2 linked regions of the Phreatobacter stygius genome follow. The protein of the gene in region 1 interacts with the protein of each later gene in a pairwise test. Links are inferred from orthologs where the notes say so. Each region holds a gene or a part of one and is shown on either strand. Other genes may lie near its edges. The genes, in order: dnaQ and dnaE.

Region 1 (14,106 bases):
TTCTCGCCGAGTGTCGCCTCGCCGCCGCTTGCGCCGATGGCCCCGGCCGCGCCGGCCGCGCCGCCGCCGTCGGACGAACGGCAGCGCTCCGCGAGCTTTTACGAGACCAAGGGCCAGGTCTTCGGTGCGCTGATCGAAGCGATCGACCTGTCGCAGCTCGCCAAGCTCGACGGCCAGTCGGCGCGCGAGGAAATCCGCGACATCGTCAACGAGATCATCACCATCAAGAACGTGGTGATGTCGATCGCCGAACAGGAGGACCTGCTCGAGGACATCTGCAACGACGTTCTCGGCTACGGGCCGCTCGAGCCGCTGCTGGCCCGCGACGACATCTCGGACGTCATGGTCAATGGCCCGAACACGGTCTATATCGAGGTCGCCGGCAAGATTCAGCGGACCGGTATCCGGTTCCGCGACGCCTCGCAGTTGATGAACATCTGCCAGCGTATCGTCAGCCAGGTCGGCCGGCGCGTCGATGAATCGTCGCCCATCTGCGATGCCCGCCTGCCCGACGGCTCACGCGTCAACGTCATCGCTCCGCCGCTTGCCATTGACGGTGCTGCGCTGACCATCCGCAAATTCAAGAAGGACAAGCTGACGCTCGAGCAGCTGGTCAAGTTCGGTTCGATTTCGCCCGAGGGCGCCGAGGTTCTCAAGATCATCGGCCGGGTACGCTGCAATATCGTCGTCTCGGGCGGCACCGGCTCGGGCAAGACGACACTGCTCAATTGCCTGACCCGCTATATCGATAGCGACGAGCGGATCATCACCTGCGAGGACGCTGCCGAGCTGCAATTGCAGCAGCCGCATGTCGTACGCCTGGAAACCCGGCCGCCCAATCTCGAAGGCGAAGGCCAGGTGACCATGCGCGAACTGGTCAGAAACTGCCTGCGCATGCGCCCCGAACGGATCATCGTCGGCGAGGTCCGCGGTCCCGAAGTGTTCGACCTTCTGCAAGCGATGAACACCGGTCACGACGGCTCGATGGGCACGATCCACGCCAATAGCCCGCGCGAATGTCTCAGCCGCATGGAATCGATGATCGCCATGGGCGGCTATACGCTGCCGGCCAAGACGGTGCGCGAGATCATCGTCGGCTCGGTCGATATCATCGTGCAGGCCTCTCGCCTGCGCGACGGCTCGCGCCGGATCACCCACATCACCGAGGTGATGGGGCTCGAAGGCGATACGCCGATTACCCAGGATCTGTTCGTCTACGAAATGCTGGGTGAGGACGAGCATGGCAAGATCAATGGCCGCCACCGTTCGACCGGCATCGGCCGTCCGCGTTTCTGGGATCGCGCTCGCTATTATGGCGAGGACAAGAGGTTGGCCGCGGCGCTCGACGCGGCCGATGTCGACGAGCCGATGAGGTAGGCGATGTTCGAGATCGACACCCTGGCGATTATCGGGCTGGCGGTCCTCTGCGCCGGTGGGCTCGCCTATGCCCTGATCTATCCATCCCTCTCCGGCGAAGTGAAGGCCGACGAGCGGCGCGAGGCCGTTGCCGGCACGACGGCTCGCGCGGTTCGCAAGGCGGACGAGCCAGCAGTGAAACGGCCGAGCGTCGAGGAGACGCTGAAGGAAATCGACCGGCGTCAGAACAATGCGAGCCGGCCACCGCTGTCGGTGCGCATCGCCCAGGCCGGGCTGACCTGGTCGAAGAACCGTTTCCTTATGTTCTCGGGTGTTCTCGCGGTGCTCGGCTTCCTGGGGGCCGTGGTCTTCGGTGTTGGGCCCCTCTGGGCGCTGGCCGCCGGACTGGCGCTGGGCGTCGGTTTGCCGCAGTGGCTCCTGAGCTTCCTGAAGAAACGCCGGCTGGTCGCTTTCCTGAACGAGCTCGCCAATGCCGTCGACGTCATCGTGCGCGGCGTCAAGGCAGGCCTGCCGCTGGGTGATTGCCTGCGCATTGTCGCAACCGAGGCGCAAGAGCCGGTGAAAGCCGAATTCCGCCACATCATCGAACAGACGACGATGGGCATTCCCTTGCACGAGGCCGTGCTGAAGCTCTACGAGCGCATGCCGGTCGCGGAAGCCAATTTCTTCTGCATCGTCGTATCGATCCAGCAAAAGGCCGGCGGCAATCTGGCGGAGAGCCTCGGCAACCTGTCCAAGGTGCTGCGCGACCGCAAGAAGATGAAGGCGAAGATCGTCTCGATGTCGCAGGAAGCCAAGGCCTCGGCCGGGATCATCGCCTGCTTGCCGCCAGGCGTGATGATCTTCGTCTACTTGTCGACGCCGCAATATATTTCGCTTCTGTGGACGACCGACATGGGCCGCATGATGCTTGCCGGCTGCCTGTTGTGGATGTTCACCGGCGTCTTGGTCATGCGCAAAATGATCAACTTCGATTTCTGATGCGGAAGAGCTGACATGCTGGGCCTCCTCATCGAGAAGCTTCACGACCGGGATTTCATGATCCAGCTGCTCATCGCCATCGCGGTGGGCGCGACCGTCCTGACCTTCACCATGCCGCTGCTTGCCGGCGACAATCTCGGCCGGCGCATGAAAGCGGTCTCGGTCGAGCGCAGCCGCATTCGCGAACGTGAGCGCGCGCGGCTCGCCAGCGGCGAGCGGATCAATGTCCGGCCGACACCGAAGGCCTGGATGCTGTCGATCGTCGAGACGCTGAAGCTGACCAAACACCTCGCCCAGGACGAGGCGCGTGACAAGCTCATGCAGGCCGGCCACCGCGGCCAGGGTCCCTATGTCGCCTTCCTGCTCTTCCGCTTGGTGGTGCCGGTCATCACCTTCATGGTGGCGCTGTTTTATCTCTTTGTTATCAACGATCTTCAGCAACCGGCGATCGTCCGGCTGCTGCTTGCCCTGTTTGCCGCCTATATTGGCCTGCAGCTGCCGATGCTGTTCCTGAAAAACCAGATCGCGCGCCGGCAGACCTCGATCCGGCGGGCCTTTCCCGACGCCCTGGATCTGATGCTGATCTGCGTCGAGAGCGGCATGTCGATCGAAGTCGCATTCAGGCGCGTCAGCGGCGAGATCGGCACCCAATCGGTGCCGCTGGCCGAGGAACTGACGCTGACGACGGCCGAGCTCAGCTACCTGCAGGATCGCCGGCTCGCCTATGAAAACCTCGCCAAGCGCACCGATCTCGACGGGGTGCGGGCAGTCTGCATGGCGCTCATCCAGTCCGAGCGCTACGGCACGCCGCTGGCCAATACGCTGCGCGTCATGGCCCAGGAAAATCGCGACATGCGCATGTCCGAAGCGGAAAAAAAGGCCGCGGGACTGCCGCCCAAGCTGACCGTGCCGATGATCCTGTTCTTCCTGCCCTGCCTGTTCATCGTCATCATGGGGCCGGCCGCCATCCGTCTGATGGGCTCGAACTGAGCGGCGGCGCGGGCGCGAGCCGCGGCCCGCCGGCCGGCACCACCTCGGCCGCCGCCAGCCTGCGATAAAGGTTGCGCGACCGGCGCACCGGCCACCAGTCGTAGAGCAGGATCTCGGCGGGCCGCCAGTTGGCGACCCAGCCGAACACCGAAAGCCCGTCGCGCAGGCCCTCGCGCCAGCCGTCACGGATCGGCGCAGCGTCGACCACCTGGGCCAGTGCCGTGCAGGCGGCGAGCACGCACAATCCGATCATCAGCGAAATCACCCCGCGCCGCAGCAGCCGGCGCAAATTCTGGTGCTCGGTGGTGGCAAGGCGTCCAAAATGCACGTCGACCACCTTCTCCAGCTTGCTGGTGGTCGCCCGTGCGGCCGGCTGGCCATTTTCGGAGAGGTCGATGATGAAACCGTCGCCGCGCGGCGCGTCCCAGGCCTGGGAGACGATATATTGGCCGATCGGCCGGTTCAGGTTGTGCTCATGGAACGGCGATGGATCGAAGGTGGTGAAAAGCTGCTCGACATGGGGAACGTCGATGCCGATCCGGGTGATGCCTTTCATGTCTGCCTCCCGCCTGGGGGCCAGCGGCCCTTGGAACCGCGCGGCAAGATTGGCCACATCGCGGCAGCGCCGTCGAGAATGCCAGGCCGCCGCTCAGGCCCGTCGGGTGATCCGCTCGCGCCGGAACAAGAGCCAGCCGACAATCGCCACGTTGAGCAGGTTCCACAGGATGCCGTTGACGAAGGCGGCCTGGTAGGACTGGGTCAGGTCGTAGATGACGCCCGACATCCAACCGCCGAGAGCCATGCCCAGAAGGGTCGCCATCAACACGACGCCCACCCGCACCCCGGCCTCGCCCGCCGGGAAATATTCCCGCACGATAATGGCATAGCTCGGCACGATGCCGCCCTGGAACAGGCCGAACAGGATCGAGAAGATATAGAGCGGCGTTAAAGCGTCCGAGGTCAGGAACAGCAACAGCGCCACCCCCTGGAGAACCGCGCTGAGAAGCAATGTCGCAAGCCCGCCGATCCGGTCGGCGATAAAGCCCGAGGCGACCCGGCTGACGACACCGAAGGCCAACATCAAGGACAGCATTTCCGCGCCACGCGCGACGCCGTAACCGAGATCGGCGCAATAGGCGACGATATGGACCTGCGGCATGGCCATGGCAACACAGCAGGCAACACCGGCAACGGCGAGGAGCCACATCAAGCTGTTCGGTTGCAGCCCGAGGCCCGCGGTCTTGCGGATATGGGGCGAGGCGCTGGTCGTGACCGGCTCCGGCGGCGGGGCCCGACGCAACAGCAGCGCAAGTGGCGCCATCGTCACCGCGACGAAAATGCCGATCGCGATATGGGTCATGCGCCAGCCGACCGATTCGAGCGCGAAACGAACCACCTGCGGCCAGACTGCGCCTGCGATGTAGTTGCCGCAGGCGCAGAGCGCGACGGCGATCCCGCGCCGCTTGTGGAACCACAGCGAGACATGCGCCATCAGCGGCCCGAATACGGCGGCCGCACCGAACATTCCGATGAGCAGGCCGTGGGCCGCCGCGAACACCCAGACATTGGGCGCCAGTCCGGCGATCACATAACCGAGGCCCATGACCAGGCCGCCGCCCATCACCGGGAACATGATGCCGAAACGATCGGTCAGCCGGCCCATCAGCACGCCACCGAGGGCGAAGCCGATCATCGTGAATGTATAGGGCAGGGAGGCGTCGCCGCGCGCGATGCCAAAATCCGCCTGCACTGCGGGCAGCACGACGACCACCGACCACATGCCGACACCGCCGATGGTGCCGAGCGCCAGCGCCACCAGAAGACGCATCCAGGCGGCCGGGCCGTCGATTTCGGACGACGAAGCCCGGTTGGGTGCAGGTGATGTCTTTTGCAGCAAGTCGGCACCATCAAGGGCAGGGCCGGAGAGGTTAACATTCTCCACCTGCACAAAACAGCAGCAGTCCCGCGCGACGGCCTTGCATCTCCCGACGGGCTTGCTGGCGCGGTGACCGGTCACCGCGCCATGGCGGCTCAGGCCGCGTGCAGCTGTCCGGGCATCGGGCCGGTATAATGCGACTGCGGACGGATGATCCGGCCACTCTGCTCCTGCTCGAGGACATGGGCGGTCCAGCCGGCGACGCGACCGGTCGCGAAGACATTGGTGAAACTGTCGCGCGGCAGCTCCAGGGCTTCGAGAACCAGGGCGGTATAGAACTCGACATTGGTGTCGAGCGACCGCCCGGCCTTGTGCTCGCGCAGCAGCTCGAGGGCGCCGGCTTCCACCTCCTCGGCGAAACGGATCCGGTTGTTGCCGAGGCTGAGATCGGCGGCGACGCCCTTCAGCACATCGGCGCGCGGGTCGCGCACCCGGTAGATCCGGTGGCCGAAACCCATCAGGCGCGCGCCATCGGCAAGCGCCGAAGCAAGCCATGGCCGGATATTGGCCGGAGTGCCAATGGCATCGAGCATATCGAGAACCGGGCCGGGTGCCCCGCCGTGCAGCGGCCCCTTCAGCGCGCAAAGCGCGCCAACCACGGCCGACAGCAAGCCGGCGCGCGTCGAGGCGATGACCCGCGCGGCGAAGGTCGAGGCATTGAGCCCGTGATCGGCGACGGTGACGAGATAGGCCTCGAGCGCCCGGGCATGGGCTGCCGGAACGGCCTGTCCGCGCATCATTCGCAGGCAGTCCTCGGCCTGGCCGAGGCTCTCGTCGGGTGCGACCGGAGCGAGGCCGCGCTTGCGGCGGGCGATCGCGGCGGCAAAGACCGGAACGGCGGCAACCGCCAGGACATGGTGAGGCGTCGGCTCGGCATCCGGCAGGGCTGCGAGCAGCAGCCGGAGCGATTCGACCGCGGACAGCCCGTCGGTCGCGGCGATCAGCCTGCCGACGGTCGCATAAGCGGCGACACGGGCCTTGCCGAGCGCCGCGCGGATCGCCTGTTCATCCATCGATTCGGCCACGAAACCGTCCCAGAGCAAGGCCAGCACCGCTTCGAAGCTTCGCTGCCCGGCGAGCTCGTCCAGATCGAACCCGCGAACGATCAGCCGGCCGGCGGCGCCGTCGACATGGCTCAGAACGGTTTCAGCGGCGATGACGTCATCGAGACCTGAAGACATGGCAATACCTCGTCATTTTCGGATCGCCAGCTTGCGCTTCAAATTCATATCGTCAATATTGATTCAGGTAATCAATATATTATGCCCGGACCTGAAAGCCATGACGCTCGACCGGTTCCTCGACGCCAACACCGCTGCCGCCATGCTCGGCATTGCCCGGGCCAGCCTTTATGCCTATGTCAGCCGCGGCCTGATCCAGGCGCGTCCGGACGTCGACGATCCGCGGCGAAGCGTCTACCGGGCCGCCGACATCGCGCGGCTGGCCAAAACCAAGGCGCGCGGCCGCAAACCCGAGCAGATTGCCGGGGCAAGCCTCGACTGGGGGCCACCGGCGCTGTCGTCGGGCATCACCTTGATCGAGGACAACCGCCTGTTCTATCGCGGCCGGGATGCGGTCGAGCTCGCCAAGGCCGCAACGGTCGAGGACGCCGCGCGCCTGCTCTGGCAATGCGAACCGAACGACCCGTTCGCCGATACGTCCGACCTGCCGGCGCCGGCCATGGCGGCTGGCGCGCATCCGATCGATCGCTGCCTTGCGCTGTTGGCCGAGCGCGGTGTCAACACGCGCATGATCTGGCAGCGCGATATACGCCGGCTGTGGCCCGAGGCGGCCACGTTGCTGCGCCTGATGGCGGCTGGCGTCACCGGTACCGCGACAGGTCCGCAGCCGATCCACCTTCAGATGGCCCATGCCTGGGGCGTCGGACCCGCGGATGCGGAGATCATCCGCGCCGCCATGGTGCTGCTGGCCGACCATGAATCGAACGCCTCGGCTTTCGCGGTCCGGGTCGTCGCCTCCACCGGGGCCTCGCTGACGGCCTGTCTCCTCGGCGGCCTTGGAGCGCTGTCCGGGCCGCTGCACGGCGGTACGACCAGCCTGGTCGAGATCCTGTTCGACGAAGCCGAACGTATCGGCGACGCCACCCGGGTGGTGGAAGAACGGCTGAGACGCGGCGACCGGCTGCCGGGCTTCGGCCATCCGCTCTATCCGGGTGGCGACCCGCGGGCGCGGGCCTTGCTTGCGCTGCTGCCGGCCGACCCGACGCGCGCGGCGCTGATCGCGGCGATGGACGAAATCGGCCGGCGCGATCCCAATATCGATTTCGCGCTGGTTTCGGCCTGCCGGGCGCTGCGGCTCGCCGCGGGCTCGGCTCTGGCCCTGTTTGCCGTCGGCCGCACGGTTGGCTGGATCGCCCATGCGCTGGAACAGCAGCAGGACGGCACGCTGATCCGCCCGCGCGCCCGCTATGTCGGGCCGCAGCCGGTCGAATGATGCGATCCGGCCCGGCTCAGGCGCGGCGCGCCTGGCCGATGAGACCGGACAAGGCAGCGATCAGCCAGCCGGCGATCAGCACGACACCGCCTGACGGCGCCGCCATCGGAAACGCCGCCGCGCCGGAATAGGCGCGCCAGCCGAGATCGCCGGAAAAGAGCAAGACACCGACGATCAGGCCCCAGGCGGCGACCACCGACGTGGGAGCGTGCAACACACCCGCCCTGCCGCCGATCGCAAGCGCGAGAATGGCCGGGGCGTGCAGCGACAGCATGCTCGCGGCCACGTTCAGGCTGGTGCCGGCATAGGCATGGGTTGAGAGGGCAGCGAGCACAACGCCTGCCGCGCCGATCAGGGCGGCGAGGCAGGTGATCAGGCGGGTGGCAATCATGGCAGGCTCCGGCAATGGCGCGCTGACGCGACCTGCCGCCCTCAGAGCATCAGAAGCAGCCGCGCGCAAATCAATCCTGGCATGAATGGCGCGCTTGGACGGCGCCTCTCGACCTCCGCGCTGTTCGCGTTTAGTTCTTGGGGTCATGTCCGCGCGCTCGACCGAGACCCTGAAGGACGCGACCGTGCTGCCGGAGCGCTTCGGCGGCTGGTTCGCCAGCCGTGGCTGGACGCCCCGAGCGCATCAACTGCAGCTTCTGGCGCTCGGCCGGACCGGACGATCGGTGCTGCTGGTGGCACCGACCGGAGCCGGCAAGACGCTGGCCGGCTTCCTGCCGAGCCTTGTCGAGTTGAGCGCGGCCAGGCCACGCGAGCGCTCCGGCCTGCACACCCTCTATATCTCGCCGCTGAAGGCGCTGGCCGTCGACGTTGCGCGCAATCTGTACAAGCCGGTTGCCGAGATGGGCCTTGCCATGCGCATCGAGACGCGGACCGGCGATACGCCGGCGGCCAAGCGGCTGCGCCAACGTGCGGATCCGCCGCAGATCCTGCTGACGACACCCGAGCAGCTGGCCCTGTTGATCGCCAGCGCCGACGCGCCCCTTCTGTTCGCTGGCCTGAAGCGCGTCGTGCTCGATGAATTGCACGCGCTGGTCACGTCGAAGCGCGGTGACCTCCTGTCGCTTGGCCTGGCGCGCCTGTTCGAGCTGGCCCCCGATCTCCAGGCCGTCGGCCTGTCGGCAACCGTTGCCGATCCCGCCGATCTCGCGCGGTTCCTGGTGCCACAGCATCGAAGCCGGCCACTTGCCGAAATCGTCGTCGCGGAAGGCGGCGCGCGCGCCGATGTCTCCATGCTGGAGACACGTGCGCACCTGCCCTGGTCTGGCCATTCGGCGAAACATGCGCTTCACGAAATCTACGAGGCGATCAAGGTCCATCGCACCACGCTGGTTTTCGTCAACACCCGCTCACAGGCGGAAATGCTGTTCCAGTCGTTGTGGGGCATCAATGACGACGGCCTGGCGATCGCCCTGCATCACGGCTCCCTGGATGTCGCCCAGCGCCGGCGGGTCGAGGACGCCATGGCGGCAGGCCGGCTGAAGGCGGTCGTCTGCACCTCGTCGCTGGATCTCGGCGTCGACTGGGGTGATGTCGACCTCGTGCTGAATGTCGGCGCGCCAAAGGGGGCGAGCCGGCTGATGCAGCGGATCGGCCGGGCCAATCATCGGCTCGACGAAGCCTCACAAGCGGTGCTGGTGCCGGCCAATCGCTTCGAAGTGCTGGAATGCCGTGCGGCCCTCGAGGCCGTGCGCGACGGCGCGCAGGATACGCCACCGCTGCGCACCGGCGCATTCGACGTGCTGGCGCAGCATATTCTGGGCACCGCCTGTGCAGGACCCTTTGCCGCGGCGGCGCTTTATGGGGAGGTGCGAAGTGCCGCGCCCTATGCCGACCTCGCCCGAGCCGATTTCGACGATGTCCTGGCCTTCGTCGCCACCGGCGGTTATGCGCTGAAGAGTTACGAACGCTTCGCCAAGATCCGGCTCGGCAAGAACGGCCTCTGGGCCCTGTCCCACCCGAAGCTCGCCACCCAATACCGGATGAATATCGGCACCATCGTCGAATCGACCATGTTGAAGGTCAGGCTCGTCCGCTCGGCGCGCCAGCCGAAACACGGCTATGCCGGGCCGATCGCCCGCGGCGGCCGGGTTCTCGGCGAGATCGAGGAATATTTCATCGAGGGCCTGGTGCCCGGCGACACCTTCCTGTTCGCCGGCGAGATCCTGCAATATGACGCTCTGGTCGAAGACGAGGTCTACGCATCGCGCTCGTCGTCGAAAGAACCGAGAATTCCGGCCTATTCCGGCGGCAAGTTTCCGCTCTCGACCTTCCTGGCCGACAGCGTCAGGCGCATGCTGTCGGATCGGGCCGCCTGGAAGGAGCTGCCGCGTCCCGTCGCCGACTGGCTGGAGCTGCAGCGCCGGGTCTCGGTGATCCCCGGCCGGGACGAATTGCTGGTCGAGACATTTCCCCGTGCCGCCAAATTTTATCTCGTGGCTTATCCCTTCGAAGGCCGCCTGGCGCACCAGACGCTTGGGATGCTCTTGACCCGCCGGCTCGAGCGCGCCGGCATGAAGCCAATGGGTTTCGTCGCGACCGACTATTCGCTGTCGGTCTGGTGCCTGGCCGATATCGGCCAGGCCATCGCCAGTGGTCGGCTGTCAATGGCGGCGCTGTTCGACCAGGACATGCTGGGCGACGACCTGGAAGCCTGGCTCGCCGAAAGCCAGTTGATGAAGCGCATGTTCCGCGCCTGCGCGGTCATCTCGGGCCTGATCGAGCGGCGCCATCCAGGCAAGGAAAAGACCGGCCGGCAGGTCACCCTGTCGACCGATCTGGTCTATGACGTGCTGCGCCGCCACGAACCGGGCCATATCCTGCTACGAGCGGCGCGCGCCGATGCGGCAACCGGGCTTCTCGATATCGCCCGCCTTGGCCAGATGCTCTCGCGCATCAAGGGGCGAATCGTGCACAAACGGCTTGAACGAATATCCCCGCTCGCCGTGCCGGTCATGCTGGAAATCGGCCGCGAGCCGGTGCATGGCGAAGCCGCCGACGCGATCCTCGCCGAAGCCGAGGCCGATCTTCTGGCCGAGGCTGGCCTCGGAGCATGACCTGATGACCGCCGCACCGGCCCGGAAACTCGCCGAAACCATCATACCGGTCGCCGACCAGGCCTTTGTGGTCGACTGTTCCGGCGCGCTCTGGTGGGACGACAGGCAAACTCTCGTCGTCTCCGACCTGCACCTGGAAAAGGGCTCGAGCTTTGCCGCGCGCGGCGTCCTGTTGCCGCCTTATGATACGGCCGCGACGCTTGCCATGCTGGCCCTGGCGCTTGACCGGTTTCGCCCGCGCCGGGTCATTGCGCTCGGCGACAGCTTTCACGACGGCGGGGCGCTCGACCGGATTGCCGACAGCGACCGCACAGCCCTCGGCGACCTGCAGCGCGGCCTGTCCTGGATCTGGATCGAGGGCAATCACGACGAGGCCTTGAGCGGCATCTTGCCGGGCGAGCACGCCACAACAATCGACGAGCAGGGGCTGGTCTTCGTTCACCAGCCCTCCTCCAGGCCGGCCCGCGGCGAAATCGCCGGGCATTTTCATCCCTGCGCCAAGGTGCGCGGCCGCGGCCGCGGCATCAGGCGACGCGCCTTCGCCAGCGACGGGCAAAGGCTCGTCATGCCGGCCTTCGGCGCCTATACCGGTGGCTTGAACGTGCGCAGCGGCGCCATTGAAGCGCTGTTCCCGCGGGGGTTTTCCGCTTTCATGCTGGGCGACGAACGGATCTACACGTTCCCGCAGGCGCATTGCCTGCCGGACTAGGCCTTAAGCCGTGACCGTCTCGAACTGGATCAGGCGGGCGCCAGTCTGCGGTCCCGACCGAGACGAAACACGCCCGGACGGGGCCGGCTTCGAAGGTGTTTCACGTGAATCATTTCATGAGCCGCGCCGATAGACCCAGACACGCGCCGGCGGAATATTGCGCCAGACCCGGTCCGACGGCTCGGCCGCAAAGTCGGCGCCCTTCAACGGCACCGGCGACACCACCGCATAGGTGAACTGGATGAAAGGCGCGCCCGGCTTCATCAGGCCGAAGGCGTCATGCAGCAGCTTCAGGCGTACCGGCTCCGGCCGGGTGACCAGCGGCAGGCCGGACACAACCGCGTCGGCAGGACCCGAGAGCTTGCCGGCAAGCGTCCGGCCAAGCGCATAGGCATCGCCATGGACAACGGTTGCCTGGGGAAAACGTTCGCGCAACAGACGGCAGAACTCCGGGGAATATTCCACCAGCACCAGGCGTGCGGGATTGACCCCGCGTTCGACCAGCGCAGCGGTGACCGGCCCGGTGCCCGGCCCAAGCTCGATCACCGGCCCGGTTCCGGCCGGGTCGACATAACCAGCCATCCGGCGCGCGAGAACCGGGCCGGACGGCGTCACTGCACCCATCCGGAGCGGATTCTTGAGCCAGTTTCGAAGAAAACGAGCTTCGTCATCGTGCCGCTGATCGGAGCGGTTGCGCACGATGGCCCGGCTCGTGGGCGTGCGATCGACCATTGAAAGGTCCGACAAAAAAGGGCCCGTTGCGGACCCTGTCATGGTTCGGTCATTCGTATCGGGATGTCCGCGGGGGGTCAAGAACCGCCGATCAATCTCGGTCAGCCTGGTTCAGGCTTGGGTAAGATGTCGTACCAGATCGCCTTTTCGCCCATTTCGGCGATGAAAGCCGCATGAGCGACCATGGCTTCGACCGACAGGCGGGGAGCGAGCGGCTGCTCCCTTGGACTGGCAACCCCCGATCCGGTGGTCGCGCGGGTTGCCGAGCGCCGCGAATCAGCCAGCACGAGCGACGTCTGCCGGCCGCCGATCAGCTCGATATAGACATCGGCCAGCAATTCGGCGTCGAGCAGCGCGCCGTGCTTGGTGCGTTTCGAATTGTCGATGCCGAAACGCGAGCAGAGCGCATCAAGACTGTTCGAGCCGCCGGGAAACTTGCGGCGCGCCATGGTCAGCGTGTCGAGCACGCGGTCCATGCCAATCGGTTCGCGACCCGCCCGCTTCAGCTCGGCATTGATGAACCCCATGTCGAAAGAGGCATTGTGGATGACCAGCTTTGCGCCGTCGGCAAAGCTGATGAAGTCGTCGACCACGGCGGCGAAGACCGGCTTGTCCCGGAGAAACTCCGCCGACAGGCCGTGGACGCGGAAAGCCTCCTCCGGCATGTCGCGTTCCGGATTGATATAGACGTGGAAGGTCCGGCCGGTCGGGAACTGGTTGACCAGCTCGATGCCGCCGATCTCGACCAGCCGGTCGCCACGCAGGGGGTCGAGCCCGGTCGTTTCCGTGTCGAGAATGATCTCGCGCATCAAATTCTCCCGCGGCTGCCGGCGAAGGCCCTGACGACCGCCTGCACCTGGCGGCGGGCGGCGTCGAAACCAAGGCCGGTATCAACAATGATGTGGGCGCGCCGGCGCTTTTCGGAATCAGGCACCTGCCGCGCCAGAATGGCATCGAGCTTGTCCGCCGTCATCCCCGGCCGGGCCAGCACGCGGGCGCGCTGGACCTCGGCCGGCGCGGAGGCGACGACCACCGCGTCGACATTCGCATCGCCGCCGGTCTCGAGCAGCAGCGGCACGTCGAGCACCACCAGAGAACGGCCTTCGGCCCGGCATCTCGCCAGAAATCTCTGCTTGGCCTGCTGCACCAAGGGATGGACGATCGTCTCCAGCTTTTTCAGCGCATCGGGTTTGCCGAGCACGGCGGCGCCAAGCTTGACGCGGTCGACGACGCCGTCCGCCGTAACGCCCGGGAAGGCGCTTTCGATCAGCGCCACCGCCTCGCCCGAATAAAGCCGGTGGACGACGGCGTCGGCATCGTGCACCGGGATGCCGGCGTCACGAAAGAAACCCGAGGTCGTCGACTTTCCCATACCGATCGAGCCGGTCAGTCCCAACACAAGCATTTCAAGATCCTCTGACGTCGGCCGCGACCAGGTCATACAGGTCCCTGGTGACGACAGGCGTCACGCCGAACCAGCGGATGAAGCCCGGTATCGCCTGATACAGCAGCATGCCGAGGCCGCCGACCGTGCGATGCCCGCGTGCCGCCGCCTGGACGATCAGTTCGGTTTCCAGCGGCACATAAACGATGTCGGTGACGATCGCGGTGGCCTTCAGACCGTCGAGCGCCAAGTCGAGCGGTGGCTGTCCGGCCATGCCAAGCGCCGTCGTGTTGACCAGGAGGTCGGCCGTCGGCAAAGCCCTGGCAACCTCGTTCAACCCGATGGCGCGAACCCGCGGACCAAATTCGGCGGCAATCGCCTCGGCCTTGCCGAGCGATCGATTCGCCACCGTAATCGTCTCGACACGACGCGACAGCAGGCCGTGGACAATGCCGCGCGCAGCACCGCCCGCGCCCAG
Region 2 (15,200 bases), 4.6 Mb from region 1 along the record:
AACGCGGAATTTCCAGCGTCATCAGCGCCATGACCAGGCCGGCGCGGCTCATCGGCTCATGCTCGAGCGGCAAGGTGACCGCCTCGACGACCAGGCTGCGCATCAGGTCGGTGACGGCAACCACCCGGATGCCCTCGGGCAGGCCGCCGATCGCGCCGGGCATGACATAGACCGAACGCATGCTGACCCGGCCGAGCATTTCGACCGCGTGCTCGATGCCGGCCGGGATCCACAAGGCATGGCCGGCCGGCACGACCCAGCGGCCGATGCCGGTCGAGACGGTGACCACGCCGGCCAGCGCGTAAAGCAGCTGGGCGCGCGAATGCCGGTGCTTGTTGACCAGGTAGCCCCTGGGATAGTCGCTGGCGAGCGCGATGGTATGGCCATCGGTGCTCTCCAGCCAGGCGCGCCGCTGACCGTCGATGTCGAGGCCGGGGCGCGGGAGCAGGTCTCGTTTGGGGCGGTCCACGGTTTGGCCCAGTCGCGAAAGAACTAGACCAGATCACGCAAGCAGGTCAGTCCGCAAGCGCTATCCTGCACTCGAAACGCCCGCGCTCCGGCCGCCGGGCCCCCTAGCGTTCGACGATGGAGCATTCCGTGACCCAATCCGCCACGACGGCCGATCCAACGGCCGCGGACAATACCGCCTTCAAGGTCATTGCCGCGCTCGGCTTCTGCCACCTGCTCAACGACATGATGCAGTCGCTGCTGACGGCCATCTATCCGATCCTGAAGACTGATTTCGGGCTGGATTTCGGCCAGATCGGCCTGCTGACGCTCACCTTCAACGTCACCGCGTCGCTGTTCCAGCCGCTGGTCGGCCTCTATACCGACAAGCGGCCGCAGCCTTATTCGCTGTCGGTCGGCATGGGCTTCACGCTGGTCGGCCTGATCCTGCTGGCGGTCGCCCATCACTATTGGCTGCTCTTGATCTCCGCCGCGCTGGTCGGGCTGGGGTCGGCGGTGTTCCACCCCGAAGCCTCGCGGGTGGCGCGCATGGCGTCCGGCGGGCGGCACGGCCTTGCCCAGTCGCTGTTCCAGGTCGGCGGCAATGTCGGTTCGGCGATCGGACCGCTGCTGGCCGCCTTCATCGTGCTGCAGAAGGGCCAGGCCAGCATCGCCTGGTTCTCGATCGCGGCGCTGGTCGCGATGCTGGTGTTGTGGCAGGTCGGCAATTGGTACAGCCGGCATCGCGTTGCCGCGGCCGGGCGGTCGGTCGCGGTGCCCGCGCTGGCGCTGTCGACCCGCAAGGTCGTGCTGGCGCTGACCGTGCTCGGTGTCCTGGTGTTCTCGAAATATGTCTATATGGCCAGCCTGACGAGCTACTACACCTTCTATCTCATCGAGAAATTCGACGTCTCGGTGCGCGACTCGCAATTGCTGCTGTTCCTGTTTCTCGGCGCGGTGGCGGTCGGCACCATTGTCGGCGGTCCGATCGGCGACCGGTTCGGCCGCAAGCTGGTGATCTGGGGATCGATCCTGGGCGCGCTGCCGTTCACGCTGGCCTTGCCTTATGCCGGCGGTCTCGCCTGGACCGCGGTGCTGACCGTGCTGATCGGCCTGATCATGGCCTCCGCCTTCTCGGCCATCATCGTGTTCGCCCAGGAACTGGTGCCCGGCAAGGTCGGGCTGATCGCCGGCCTGTTCTTCGGTTTCGCCTTCGGCATTGGCGGCATCGGCGCCGCCGTGCTGGGCGCCGTCGCCGATGTCAGGGGCATCGAATATGTCTACTGGATCTGTTCGCTCCTGCCGCTGGTGGGCCTGTTGACCGTGTTCCTGCCCGACATGGAGGCGGCGCGGGCCAAGGGGGCCCAAGTCCAGGCGGCCTGAAGGCCTCGAACAGGCAGCCTCCGCCAGCTGCAACTCATGCGCGCGAAATGTTTCTGAATGTAAGCAGTACTACCAAATCTCAATCAATGGCCGGCATGGTGGCTGGAGGAATTGCCGCGCGATCGGCGCGGCCGGCCAGAGGATTGATGCATCGCCATGAGCGGGATCCGGATGTCCGCCTACAAGGCGGGTCTCGAAACGCTGTATTTCACCGGTGCGCATCGGGTGCTGCGCCCGGTCTTCGGCGGGATCGGCGCGATTTTGATGCTGCATCACGTCCGGCCGCGGGAGCGGCAGGACTTCGCGCCCAATTCCCTGCTCGAGGTGACGCCGGAATTTCTCGAAAGCGTGGTCGAGCGGGTGAGGGCGCGCGGTTTCGACATCGTCACGCTCGACGAGCTCGGCCGCCGGCTGACCGAAGGTGATGACGGCAGGCCCTTCGTCGCCTTCACCTTCGACGACGGCTATCGCGACAACCTGGAATTCGCCTATCCGATCCTGAAGCGCCACGGGGCACCGTTTGCGATCTATCTGCCGACAGCTTTCACCGAACAGCGCGGCGAGTTGTGGTGGCTGGTGCTGGAGCAGACGATCCGCACCCAGCGGGCGGTGGTGGCGCTGATCGCCGGCAAGGTCGTGCATTTCGACTGTTCGACCGCGGCGCTCAAACGCGAGGCCTACCAGGAGATCTATTGGTGGCTGCGCTCGCTGCCAGAGACCGAGCTGCGCGCCTATGTGCGCGATCTCGCCGCCCGCCACGGCCTCGACTTCCGCGACACCTGCCGCAAGCTGTGCATGACCTGGGACGAGATCGAGACGCTGGCGGCCGATCCGCTGGTCACCTTCGGCGCCCATACGGTCAATCATTACATGCTGGCGAAATTTCCGCCCGAGACCGCGCGCAATGAAATGCAGCAGTCGAAGGCGATCATCGAGGCGCGGCTCGGCCGGCCGGTGAAACACTTTGCCTATCCGGTCGGCGACCCGACCTCGGCCGGTCCACGGGAATTCCAGCTGGCCCGCGAACTCGGCTTCGAGACCGCGGTGACCACCCGGCCCGGACTGATCTTCGCCGAACATCGCGATCACCTGACCGCGCTGCCCAGGGTTTCGCTCAACGGCCATTTCCAGTCGTTGCGCTATTTCGACGTGCTGTTGTCCGGCGCGCCGTTTGCCTTCTTCAACCGGTTTCGCAAGGTCAATGCGGCCTGAACCGAGGCAATAGCCGGGTTTGAGCCGCTAGGCGTCGGCGTGAACGCGGAACAGGCTGTCGACCAGGGCGGTTTGGGCGGCGCCTTCGTCTTTCAGGAATTCGGCCATCTCGAAGTCGTCGACGCCGCCGTGGCGGGTCGCTTGCCATTCGTGGCGCACGAACAGGCGGCCGCTGGCGCGATCAAGGATCAGTGCCCACCAATCCTCGTCGGCCGGCGACGGGCCGCGGGCGCTGCGGTAAAATTCTCGCTGGATGACGGCCATGCTCGGTCCCTCGCGTGATGTCCCAAGAGGCATAGGGGAATGGCGCGGTGATGCTACATCCCGGCCCGAAGCGGTCAATTTCAAACTGAAACCGGAGGCAAATCGGCCGCGGCTTTCATGGGCTTTGGAAAAACCGCCTGAAGGCGGTCGCGAGAAGGCCTGAATCAGATAGTTTGTGCAGGACGCAGCCGCGCCCGCGGTTCGCCCAAACCGAACGCACGATGTCAGATCAAACCGGAACAAGACCTTTCTCGCCCTTCGAATGGATGCTGTCGCTGCGCTATCTGCGCGCCCGACGGAAGGAAGGCTTCATTTCGGTGATCGCCGGCTTTTCGTTCATCGGCATCATGCTGGGGGTGGCGACCCTGATCATCGTGATGGCGGTCATGAACGGCTTCCGCAAGGAACTGCTGGGCAAGATCCTGGGCGTCCAGGGCCATATGGTGATGCAGCCGATCGACCAGCCGCTGACCGACTATGCCGAGGTCGCCGAGCGCCTGATGCGGGTGCCCGGCATCCGGCTGGCGGCGCCGATCGTCGAGGGCCAGGCGCTGGCGACCTCGCCGTTCAACGGCGGCGGCGTGATCGTGCGCGGCATGCGGGCGCAAGATCTCCGGCGCCTGCCGCTGATCTCGTCCAGCATCAAGCAGGGCGGCCTTGAGGATTTCGATACGACCGAGGGCGTGATGGTCGGCCAGAGGCTGGCCAACCAGCTCTCCCTCAGGCTCGGTGACATGCTCACCCTGGTCTCGTCCAAGGGCGCCTCGACGCCAATGGGCACGACGCCCAGGATCAAGGCCTATCCGATCGTGGCGATCTTCGAGGTCGGCATGACCGAATATGATTCGGCCTTCGTGTTCATGCCCTTCGCCGAGGCGCAGGCCTATTTCAACCGCGACGGCGACGCCACCAGCATCGAGGTCTATACCGACAATCCCGACCAGGTCGACCGCTACCGGCGGGAGGCCTCGGCGGCGGTGGAGCGGCCGACCTTCTTCGTCGACTGGCGCCAGCGCAACGCGACGTTCTTCTCGGCCCTGCAGGTGGAGCGCAACGTCATGTTCATGATCCTGACGCTGATCGTGCTGGTGGCGGCGCTGAACATCGTCTCGGGCCTGATCATGCTGGTCAAGGACAAGGGCAGCGACATCGCCATCCTGCGCACCATGGGGGCGACGCGCGGTTCGATCATGCGGGTGTTCCTGATCACCGGCGCCTCGATCGGGGTGGTCGGCACGCTCGCCGGCTTCGCGCTCGGCGTGCTGGTCTGCCTGAATATCGAGAGGATCCAGGAATTCGTCTCCTGGGTCACCGGCACGACCTTGTGGGACCCGACCGTGCGCTTCCTGACCAATATTCCGGCCGACATGTCGACCGGCGAGACTTTTTCCGTGCTGATCATGGCGCTGGTCCTGTCGTTCCTGGCCACGCTCTATCCATCGTGGCGGGCCGCCAAGCTCGATCCGGTCGAGGCGCTGCGTTATGAGTGAAACGACCGAACAAGAACCGCCGGTGCTCTGGCTGAAGGCCGTCGAGCGCAGCTACAAGCAGGGCGAAGCCGCGCTCGATATCCTCAAGGGCGCGGAATTCGCGGTCTGGCCCGGCGAAAGCGTGGCGTTGATCGCGCCCTCGGGCACCGGCAAATCGACGCTGCTGCACATTGCCGGCCTGCTCGAAGCGCCCGACGCCGGCGAGGTCTATGTCAGCGGCGTCGCGACCTCGGGCATGGCCGACAGCGATCGCACCCGCATCCGCCGCACCGAGATCGGCTTCGTCTACCAGTTCCATCACCTGCTGCCGGAGTTCACCGCGCTCGAGAACGTCATGCTGCCGCAGATGATCCGCGGGCTGACCAAGAAGGAAGCCAAGACCCGGGCCGGCGAACTGCTCGGTTATCTCGGTCTTGCCGAGCGCCTGAACCACAGGCCGGCGGAACTGTCGGGCGGCGAGCAGCAGCGTGTCGCCATCGCCCGGGCGGTGGCCAATGCGCCGCGCCTGCTGATGGCCGACGAGCCGACCGGCAATCTCGACCCGAAAACCGCCGACCATGTCTTTTCGGCCCTGACGCAGCTGGTGCGCGCCTCGCGCCTGGCGGCCGTGGTCGCCACCCACAACATGGAGCTCGCGGCGCGGATGGACCGGCGCGTCACCATTCGCGACGGCCTGGTGGTCGAGCTTTAGGCTGTCACCATCCCGCTCGTCATGGCTGGCCTTGGGCCGGCCATCCACGCATCGTCTTGACCGAGGAAGACGTGGATGGCCGGGACAAGCCAACGGCCATGACGAAGCGAAAAGCGCCGTCTCAATCGCCCGAATTCGAAGCCTTGCGGATATCCGACGGCGTTCCGCCGAAACGGCGGCGGAAACAGCGGTTGAAATAGGACAGGTCGCCGAAGCCGACATCATAGGCGATCGTGCTGATCGACCGGCCGGCGAGGCGCGGGTTGGTCAGCATGCGGCGGGCGCGCGCCAGACGTTCGGCCAGGACGAAGTTTGAGAACGAGGAGCCGTCCGCCGCGAACAGCTTGCGCACGTAGCGCTCGGAAATGCCGTGATGCGCGGCGATGGCCTCGACCGACAGGCCGGGGTCGCCCAGCCGCCTGGTGACGTCGGCTTTGACGGCATCGAGCCGGGCGGCCCGCAAGCCTCTCGCCTTGGCGGTTTCGGCGGCATCCCTGTTGGCGCCGAGCGTGAGCGCCAGGAGGTCGTGGACATGGGTCGCCACCTGTTGGCGCAGGGCAGGGCCCGACGGCATGTCCATGGCCTGGAGCATCCCGAGATAGCCGATGAGCAGGCGCTGTGCCTCGAGGTCACGTGGCAAAGTGCGCATCAGCACGCCCGAGAGGTCGCCGACCATCGGCACCAGCACGCGCGACGGCACGCGCAGGCTCAGGAAGCGCAGGTCGGAACGGTAGGTGAAGCTGCCGGCTTCCGCGCTCGTCGTCATGATCGCGTCGCCGCCGCTGATCTCGGCCTCCCGTCCGCGGTGGCGCATGACCCCGCCGCCGGACAGGGCGGCGAGCCAGATCAGGTCGTCGCTGTCGGCCAGTCCCGTCGGATGAGCGCAGCGCTGCCGCGCGGCGGTGCCGGTCGCAAAGCTCAGCTCCGGCATGGAGCGGAGCTGCACCTCGATGTCGCACGGATCGTCATCCAGCGACTCGATGTCAACCCGCAGGATGGCCCGGCCATAGACCTCGCGCAGCACGTCGATGCGCTCGGCCGGCGGGATATTGCGGGTCGAGAATCCGAAGGATGCACATTCGTCCATTCAGGGCCGTCCTGTCCGTATCGATGTTCCGCTGCGCCCAAGTCCGGCCGACCGGTCCTATTTAGGGTGCTCGCGGATCAGCGCCAAGCCGGCGGTATCGAAGCCAAGGCGCATTTCAGCCCGACGAGCCTTCGGCACGCGGGCCGTGTCGTCATTGCAACAATGGCGCCCCGATCTCCGCGATGGGCTGCCGCCAGGCGCCAGGGAGGAGGCCGGCGACGCCTCCAGGGAAGCGAGGCCGTGGTGACAGGGAGACGAGGGACCGGGGCATCCGGGCGCCGACCGCCGGCGGCACTCGCCAAGGCGTTGCTGATCGGGCTCCTCGGGGTCGGCGGGCCGCCGGACCGGGCCGGCGCGATCCAGGCCGCGCGCGCCACGGGGGTGCCGGATCGGGCCGTTCCGGCCGATCTCGTCGGCGCCTGGGCCTTCAGCGTGGCGATCGGGAACTATTGCAACCCGCTCGGCCATTGTTCTCCTGATAGCGGCGGCAGCATGTCCTTCACCATCAGAGCCGACGGGCAGGCCGAACATGCGCTGGTCGAGACGTCGCGCGTCGAGGGCTGCGGCCAGATCCGGACGCTGACGCGCAAGCGCGGCACGATCAAGGTCAATGGCCCGACGCTGGTCTTCCTGACGCGGTCGGGCACCTACACGTCGTCGAACGGTTGCCGGCCGGATCTGACCGGCACCTGGAACCTGGAGGCCCGCGACCTCGCGCCGCGCGCGCTGACCTGGCAACTGGTCGCCGACCCCGGCGCGCCCGGCCAACAGGCGCTGCGGCTGGTCGATCCGGAGAACCAGATGAGCGGCACCTACAGCCGGCGCTGAACCTGTCAATGCGATTCCGCACGATGGTCCAACACCTTGTCGTGGCGTGTGCTTTTCATACTGGTCGATCCGGAAGGGTCGAGGCGCAGGCAGCAGCCAACGCGCCGGGCTCCGGTCTCATCAGCGCGCCGACATCCTCTTGCCGCACCGGCGGAAGTTTTTGTTCACCACATGGGTTGCTTGTTTGTTCTCATGACTTGTCGTGAGAACAAATTGCGAACATGATCGCTGGGTCAACGGATGACGAAGGAGGCACTGATGGTGCGGACATTCATCGAAGACATGGCGGCGCTCGCCGCGCTCGGACTGTTCACCGGCATGGTCGCGGTCTGGGCACAGGCAATCCAGGGCCTCTGATCGGCTTGCCATTCGCCCGCTATCGACGGCCGCGATGCAAGCGGCTTGTGAAGTGCGGGGAGCTTCGCGTCAGTGGCGATTGATCGCCGCCGCGGCGCGGGGCAAAGCTGGTGGTGACCAAGACTCACTGCCAAGGGGAGGGACGACCGTGGCTCCACCACGTTTCGTACATCTGCGCGTCCACTCGTCCTTCTCGCTGCTCGAAGGCGCGCTCGGCATCGCCAAGCTCGCCAAGCTCGCCGCAGCCGACCGCATGCCGGCGCTGGCGGTGACCGACACCAACAATCTGTTCGCGGCACTCGAACTGTCCGACAAGCTGGCCGGCGCCGGTATCCAGGCGATCGCCGGACTGACGCTGGGCGTCGATTTCGCCGACCGCGAGGTCGATCCGCGCCGGCCCAATCTCGGCGGCATCAAGCCGAGGATCGCGCTGCTCGCGATGAGCGAAGAAGGGTATCGCAACCTGATGGCACTGACCTCCATGGCCTTCATGGAGAGCACCGATGTCGGCGACCCGAGCGTCGGCCTGGCGGCCTTGCAGCGCCATGCCGGCGGCCTGATCGCCCTGACCGGCGGTCCGCGCGGGCCGATCGACATGGCCTTGCGCGACAATCAGAGCGATCTCGCGCGCGCCCGGCTCGACCGGCTGACCGCCATCTATGGCGATGGGCTTTATGTCGAGCTGCAGCGCCACGGGCTCGACGAGGAGCGGGCGGTCGAACCGACGCTGATCACCGAGGCCTATGGCCGCGGCCTGCCGCTGGTCGCCACCAATCAATGTTATTTCGGCAGCGCCGCCGATTACGAGAGCCATGACGCGCTCGGCTGCATCGCCGGCGGCCGGGTGCTGGCCGATCCCGAACGCAAACACCTCACCCCGGACCACCGTTTCAAGACGCAGGCCGAGATGGTCGCGCTGTTCGCCGATCTGCCGGAGGCGATCGACAGCACGATCGAGATCGCCCGGCGCTGTCACTATCGGGCGCGCACGCGCAAGCCGATCCTGCCGCGCTTTTCGCTCGAGCCGGGTGGCGAGCCGGTCGATGAAGTGGCCGAGCTCAACCGGCAGTCGCGGGAAGGCCTGGCGCGCCGGCTCGCCGCCCATGGGCCGGCCGAGGGCCTGACCGTCAAGACCTACGAGGACCGCCTCGATTTCGAGCTCTCGATCATCGAGAAGATGCAGTTCCCGGGCTACTTCCTGATCGTGTCCGACTTCATCAAATGGGCCAAGCAGCGCGACATTCCGGTCGGGCCGGGCCGTGGTTCGGGCGCCGGCTCGCTGGTCGCCTATGCGCTGACCATTACCGATCTCGATCCGTTGCGCTTCAACCTGCTGTTCGAACGCTTCCTCAACCCGGAACGCGTGTCGATGCCGGACTTCGACATCGACTTCTGCCAGGACCGGCGCGACGAGGTGATCCGCTACGTCCAGGAGCGTTACGGCCGCAGCCAGGTCGCCCAGATCATCACCTTCGGCACCTTGCAGGCGCGCGGCGTGCTGCGCGACGTCGGCCGGGTGCTGGAAATGCCCTATGGCCAGGTCGACAAGCTGTGCAAGCTGGTGCCGCAGAACCCGACGGCGCCGATCACGCTCGACAAGGCGATCGAGGGCGAACCGAAACTGCAGGCCGCGCGCGACGAAGAGCCGGTGGTCAAGCGCCTGTTCGATATCGCGGTCAAGCTCGAAGGCCTGAACCGCCACGCCTCGACCCATGCCGCGGGCCTGGTCATCGGCGACCGGCCGCTGGTCGAACTGGTGCCGCTCTACCGAGACCCCAAGACCGACATGCCGGTCACCCAGTTCAACATGAAATGGGTCGAGCAGGCCGGCCTGGTGAAGTTCGACTTCCTCGGCCTGAAGACGCTGACCGTGCTGCAGAAGGCGATCGACCTGATCAAGCTGCGCGGCATCGCGGTCGATCTCGCCACCATCCCGCTCGACGACGCCAAGAGCTATGAAATGATGGCGCGGGGCGAGACGGTCGGCGTGTTCCAGGTGGAAAGCCAGGGCATGCGCAAGGCGCTGGTCGAGATGAAGGCCAGCCGCTTCGAGGACATCATTGCCCTGGTGGCGCTCTACCGGCCGGGCCCGATGGCCAATATCCCGGTCTATTGCGCGCGCAAGCTCGGCCAGGAAAAGGCCGAGTATCCCGACCCGCTGCTCGAGCAGGTGCTGGCCGAAACCCACGGCATCATCGTCTACCAGGAACAGGTGATGCAGGCCGCCCAGATCCTGTCGGGCTATTCGCTCGGCGAGGCGGATCTGCTCAGGCGCGCCATGGGCAAGAAGATCAAGGCCGAGATGGACAAGCAGCGCGAGCGCTTCGTCTCCGGCTGCACCGAACGCGGCATGGCCAAGGCCAAGGCCGACGAGATTTTCGACCTTCTGGCGAAATTCGCCGATTATGGCTTCAACAAGAGCCACGCGGCCGCCTATGCGCTGGTATCCTATCACACGGCCTGGTTGAAGGCGAACTATCCGGTCGAGTTCATGGCCGCTTCCATGACGCTGGAATTGTCGAACACCGACAAGCTGTCGGAATTCCGGCGCGAGACGCTCCGGCTCGGCATCACGCTCGAGCCGCCCTGCGTCAACCGCTCCGGCGTGCATTTCGACGTCGCCGAGGGGCGGGTGCTCTATGCGCTGGCCGCGGTGAAGGGGGTTGGCACGCAGGCCGTCGAGGCCATCGTCCAGGCGCGCGGCGACGAGCCGTTCCGCGACCTTGCCGATTTCGCCCAGCGCATCAACCCGAAGACGCTGAACCGCAAGACTTTGGAAAACCTCGCATCGGCCGGTGCCTTCGACGCGCTCGAGCCGAACCGGGCGCGCGCGGTGGCAGCGGTCGAGCAGGTGCTGGCCGAGGCGCAGCGCAGTTCCGAGGGCCGGCTGATCGGCCAGGACGAATTGTTCGGCGCGGGCGGGGCTTCGGCGATCCGGGTGCCCGACGTCGAACCCTGGCTGCCGGCGCGCCGGCTCGACGAGGAATACAGGGCGATCGGCTTCTTCCTGTCGGGCCATCCGCTCGACGACTATCAGGCGGCGCTGAAACGCCTGCGGATCGAACCCTTCGTCGATTTCGCGCGCAGCGTGCGCGGCGGCGCCAGCGCCGGCCGGCTCGCCGGGGTGGTGACGGCGCGCCAGGAGCGGCGCACCAAGACCGGCAACAAGATGGGCATCGTCACCTTGTCGGATGCGTCGGGCCATTACGAGGCGGTGCTGTTCTCCGAAGGACTGGCGCTCTATCGCGATCTCCTGGAGCCGGGGCAGGCGGTGCTGCTGTCGGTCGGCGCCGAGCTGCAGGGCGAAGACGTGCGCGTCCGGCTCCTCACCGTCGAACCGCTGGATGCCGCGGCCATCAAGGTCCAGAAGGGTTTTCGGGTTTTCGTCGAGGAGCCGGGCGCGATCGAGAGCATCGCCAAGCGCCTGGTCGCCAAGGGCGACGGCGAGGTCAGCCTGGTGCTGCGCCTGCCCGATGCCGCAAGCGAGGTCGAGGTGAAGCTGCCCGGCCGTTTCGCGGTCTCGCCGCAGATCGCCGGTGCCATCAAGGCGGTGGCTGGCGTCCAGGCGGTGATGGAGATGTGAGGCGAGGAGGCAAAGGCCATGGAGCTGAAACGCGGACGACTGATCGACCACGTGCATTTGCGAACGCGCGATCTGGCGGCCAGCAAGCGCTTCTACACCGCCGTGCTTGATGTTCTGGGCATTCAGGTCACCGACGGCGGCCAGCATTTCCATGCCGACGAGCTCTGGGTCGATGTCGGCGAACAATCTAGCCGCATTCACCTGGCGTTTCAGGCGGCTGATCGCGCCACCGTCGATCGGTGGTACCAGGCCGGCCTGGCGGCGGGCGGCACCGACAATGGTGGCCCGGGCGAACGGACCTACCATCCCGGCTATTATGCCGCCTTCCTCCTTGATCCCGACGGCAACAATATCGAGGCGGTCTATCACGGTCCGGCCGACCGTTCGGCCGATGCCGTGACGATCACCTGGGGCGGGCCAGCCTAGCGGCGGCCTCAGCGCGGTTCGGCGAGCGTCTTGCGCAGCGTCACGTTGAAGGCGGCGAAACCCTGGGCGGCAAAGAAGTGCTGCGCATCGAGATTGGCGGACCAGATATCGAGCGCAATCTCGTCGATGCCTTCAAAAAGCGCGCGGCCTTCGACATAGCGCATCAGGGCCGCGGCAACGCCACGACGACGCGCCGCCGCTGCGACCGCGATGTGCTGCACATAGAGGCGGGCCCGCGGCGGAGTGAGTGGCGTTTCCGGGCGCACCTGCACGTCGAACAGGACGTAGCCGACAGGGATGCCGTCGGTCTCGGCGATGCCGATGGCGCTGTGCGGTCCATCCAGCCGGGCCGCGAAGAATGTCCGCATCTCGACCGGATCGGCCGTCGGCTTGAAATCGCCTGGATAGAGCGCGGCGTGGAGACCCTGAACCACCTGATTGAGCTCGACGAGCCTGTCGAGATCAGCCTCCGTGGCGGCTCGCACGTCTACCGGCATCAAAACGCCTCCCGTCCGCAGACGCAGCCTGGATGGTCGCACTGTCGGTCAATGGCGGTCGATTTTCCAGCCATGCGATCGTCTCCGCCGGTCGGCCGAAGGGCGGCCTAGAGCCGCAACTCCTTCAGGCGCGCGGGCAAGGTGGCGATGGCGGCCTCGTCGGCATTGGCGAAGGCGAAGCGCAGGTGGCCTTCCTGCGCCGGACCGAAATAGCTGCCGGGCAGGCCGAGCACGCCGCGCCCGGTGGCCAGCGCCTCGGCGACCCGTTCGGCGCGCTCGTCGCCGAAGGGATGGCGAACATAGGCGAAATAGGCGCCGATCGATGAGATCGTCCAGCCCGGACAGGCCTGCAGGACGGCCTGAAACGCCTGGATCCGGGCATTGATGGTGGCACGCGTCGCGGCGCGCCAGTCGCTGAGGCCCTCGATCGCCCAGGCAAGCGCACCTTGGGCCGTCCGGGCCGGGCAGATCTGGAAACTGTCGAGGACTTTCAGGATCTGGCCAAGTGCTGCGGGTCCGGCGGTGATGGCGCCGACCCGGTGGCCGGGCACCGCATAGGCCTTGGAGAAGGAATAGAGCTGGATCACCGTGTCGCGCCAGGCCGGATCGGTGAACAGGCCATGAGCGCGGTTGGCGCCGGTGCCCAAGAAGTCGCGATAGGTCTCGTCGATAACAAGCGCGATGCCGCGCGCCCGCGCCAGCGCGGCGAAACGGGCAATGACGCCCTCCGGATAGATCGCGCCGGTCGGATTGTTGGGCGTGACCAGCACGATGGCGCGGGTGCGGGCATCGATCAGCGCTTCGGCTGCGGCCGGATCCGGCACGAAACCGCTTGCCGCGTCGCAGGCCAGCGGCCGCGCCTCGATGCCGAGCATGTTCAAGGTCATCTGGTGGTTGAAATACCAGGGGGAGGGCAGCAGCACGGCATCGCCGGCCCGGGCGACCGACAGGACGGCGGCGAGAAAGGCGAGGTTGCAGCCGGCGGTGATGGCGATGTCGTCAGCCGCGATCCGGCCGCCATAGAGCGTGCTGACCTCGGCGGCATAACGCGACCGCAGCGCATCGTCGCCGAGGATCGGGCCGTAGCGGGCAGTGTCGGGCCGGCCGGCGGCGGCGGCGAGCCGGTCGAGCAGCGGCTGTGGCGGGGCCGAACCGGGGGCTGCCTGCGACAGGTCGATCGGCGCGCCATGCGCGCCGTCGTAACGGGTCATCCAGGCGCGCGCTGCCGGAATGGGCGGCGTGCCGGTATCGACGACATCGGGATTCAAGGCGAACAAGGGCTCACCAGGCGCCGGTATTGGGCATCGAGGCCCAGGGTTCGGCTGACGGTTTGGCTTCGCCCTTCTGCAGGAGCTCGATCGAGATGTTGTCGGGCGAGCGGACGAAGGCCATGACGCCGTCGCGCGGCGGCCGGTTGATCACCACGCCGGCCTTTTGGAGCTTGTCGCAGGTGGCGTAGATGTCGTCGACCTCATAGGCGAGATGGCCGAAGCTGCGGCCGCCGGTATAGGTTTCCGGGTCCCAGTTATAGGTCAGTTCCAGGAGCGGCGCGCCGCGGCTGCCGAAGGCGGCGCCAGCGGTTTCGGCGCCCTTGCGGTCCTCCGGGGCCGCCAGGAACACCAAAGTGAACCGGCCCTTCTCGGATTCGGTGCGGCGAACCTCCACAAGACCCAGTTTGTTGCAGTAGAAATCGAGGGACTGGTCGAGATCGGTGACACGGACCATGGTGTGCAGGTAGCGCATGCGACCTCCCTTTGATCTGATGTGAGGGGCGATTGAGAATGGACGCGGAGTTGAAGACGGCGGCGACCGATCTGGCAAGCCTCGTCAGGCAATCCAGCCGTGCGCTGGCCTTTACCGGCGCGGGCCTTTCGACCGAATGCGGCATCCCGGATTTCCGCTCGCCGGGCGGCCTGTGGACAAAGAACAAGCCGATCCCGTTCGAGGCCTTCGTGTCAAGCCGCGCGGCGCGCACCGAGGCCTGGCGGCGCAAGTTCGTCATGGACGAGAGCTTCAAGGCGGCGGTGCCCGGCCGCGGCCACCGGGCGCTCGCGGCCATGGTGCGGGCAGGGCGGCTCGCCGGCATCGTCACCCAGAACATCGACAACCTGCACCAGGTGTCGGGGGTTCCCGACGACCGGCTGGTCGAATTGCACGGCAACGGCACCTATGCGACCTGCCTCGACTGCGCGCGGCGCTACGAGCTCACCTGGGTCAAGGCGGCCTTCGACGCCGGCGGCGGCGCGGCGCCCGACTGCACGGCCTGCGGTGGGCCGGTGAAGGCTGCAACCATTTCGTTCGGCCAGGCCATGCCCGAGGACAAGATGCGCCTGGCGCTCGACTGGTCGGTCGAGGCGGACCTGTTCATCGCGATCGGAACCTCGCTGGTGGTCCACCCGGCGGCCGGCCTGCCGGTGGCCGCCAAGCGCAGCGGCGCACGGCTCGTCATCATCAACCGCGAGGCGACACCGCTCGACGAGATCGCCGACCTGGTGATATCAGCCGACATCGGCACTTTGCTGGATCAGCTGATGGAACATCTGGCGATTGCGGGCGTTCACTGACCGATCGCAACGCGGCATCCACCAAATGTGTTCGTAATTGGAACGTGGCGCCATTTTATGGCTTTGCTGCCGCAAGGGCGATGTTATCCTTTTGTTAGAGAATCAGGCGGGGTGGGACCGGGGCCAACGGTTCCAATAGAGCGGCGGTGAGCGTGATGACGTCGGACGGTTCGGATCCGGACGGCCAGGGCGGCAAGAACAACCTTCACGCGCGGGTCGATGCCCAGACGACCATTGAGGAAGCGCCGGGAGATCTCGTCGAGATTTCCGGCACCATCAAATGGTTCGATGTGGCCAAAGGGTATGGTTTCATCGTTCCCGACGGCGGCGGGGCGGATGTGCTGCTGCATGTCACCAGCCTCCGGCGCGAT

What was found.
Region 2: the proteins of dnaQ (region 1) and dnaE interact in binary tests that used the Escherichia coli proteins (3 or more experiments, as listed by UniProt). The link is inferred for Phreatobacter stygius from one-to-one orthologs.

What each region holds. Positions count from the first base shown.
Region 1 is NZ_CP039690.1:2,676,335-2,690,440, reverse strand. Bases 11,200-14,106 are described here. They hold dnaQ (DNA polymerase III subunit epsilon), read right to left. Parts: upstream 13,054-14,106; coding sequence 12,346-13,053; downstream 11,200-12,345. Other genes in these bases: E8M01_RS12275 (shikimate dehydrogenase), read right to left, coding at 13,651-14,106; coaE (dephospho-CoA kinase), read right to left, coding at 13,053-13,649; E8M01_RS12290 (class I SAM-dependent methyltransferase), read right to left, coding at 11,627-12,244; pdeM (ligase-associated DNA damage response endonuclease PdeM), read left to right, coding at 11,200-11,512. Also shown: E8M01_RS12340 (TadA family conjugal transfer-associated ATPase), read left to right, coding at 1-1,377; E8M01_RS12335 (type II secretion system F family protein), read left to right, coding at 1,381-2,358; E8M01_RS12330 (type II secretion system F family protein), read left to right, coding at 2,374-3,348; E8M01_RS12325 (hypothetical protein), read right to left, coding at 3,308-3,904; E8M01_RS12320 (MFS transporter), read right to left, coding at 3,998-5,176; E8M01_RS12315 (citrate synthase/methylcitrate synthase), read right to left, coding at 5,380-6,465; E8M01_RS12310 (citrate synthase), read left to right, coding at 6,566-7,738; E8M01_RS12305 (DUF423 domain-containing protein), read right to left, coding at 7,755-8,129; E8M01_RS12300 (ligase-associated DNA damage response DEXH box helicase), read left to right, coding at 8,275-10,803; more of pdeM, read left to right, coding at 10,808-11,199. UniProt on the Escherichia coli protein: DNA polymerase III is a complex, multichain enzyme responsible for most of the replicative synthesis in bacteria. The epsilon subunit contain the editing function and is a proofreading 3'-5' exonuclease.
Region 2 is NZ_CP039690.1:7,228,597-7,243,796, reverse strand. What follows is about bases 7,542-11,542. They hold dnaE (DNA polymerase III subunit alpha), read left to right. Parts: upstream 7,542-7,907; coding sequence 7,908-11,342; downstream 11,343-11,542. Other genes in these bases: E8M01_RS34320 (VOC family protein), read left to right, coding at 11,361-11,542. In the rest of the region: E8M01_RS34365 (AraC family transcriptional regulator), read right to left, coding at 1-469; E8M01_RS34360 (MFS transporter), read left to right, coding at 598-1,830; E8M01_RS34355 (polysaccharide deacetylase family protein), read left to right, coding at 2,002-3,042; E8M01_RS34350 (hypothetical protein), read right to left, coding at 3,070-3,306; E8M01_RS34345 (lipoprotein-releasing ABC transporter permease subunit), read left to right, coding at 3,528-4,796; E8M01_RS34340 (ABC transporter ATP-binding protein), read left to right, coding at 4,789-5,487; E8M01_RS34335 (AraC family transcriptional regulator), read right to left, coding at 5,609-6,574; E8M01_RS34330 (hypothetical protein), read left to right, coding at 6,818-7,402; more of E8M01_RS34320, read left to right, coding at 11,543-11,768; E8M01_RS34315 (GNAT family N-acetyltransferase), read right to left, coding at 11,777-12,265; E8M01_RS34310 (aminotransferase), read right to left, coding at 12,373-13,542; E8M01_RS34305 (VOC family protein), read right to left, coding at 13,547-14,008; E8M01_RS34300 (SIR2 family NAD-dependent protein deacylase), read left to right, coding at 14,047-14,829; E8M01_RS34295 (cold-shock protein), read left to right, coding at 14,985-15,200. UniProt on the Escherichia coli protein: DNA polymerase III is a complex, multichain enzyme responsible for most of the replicative synthesis in bacteria. This DNA polymerase also exhibits 3' to 5' exonuclease activity. The alpha chain is the DNA polymerase catalytic subunit.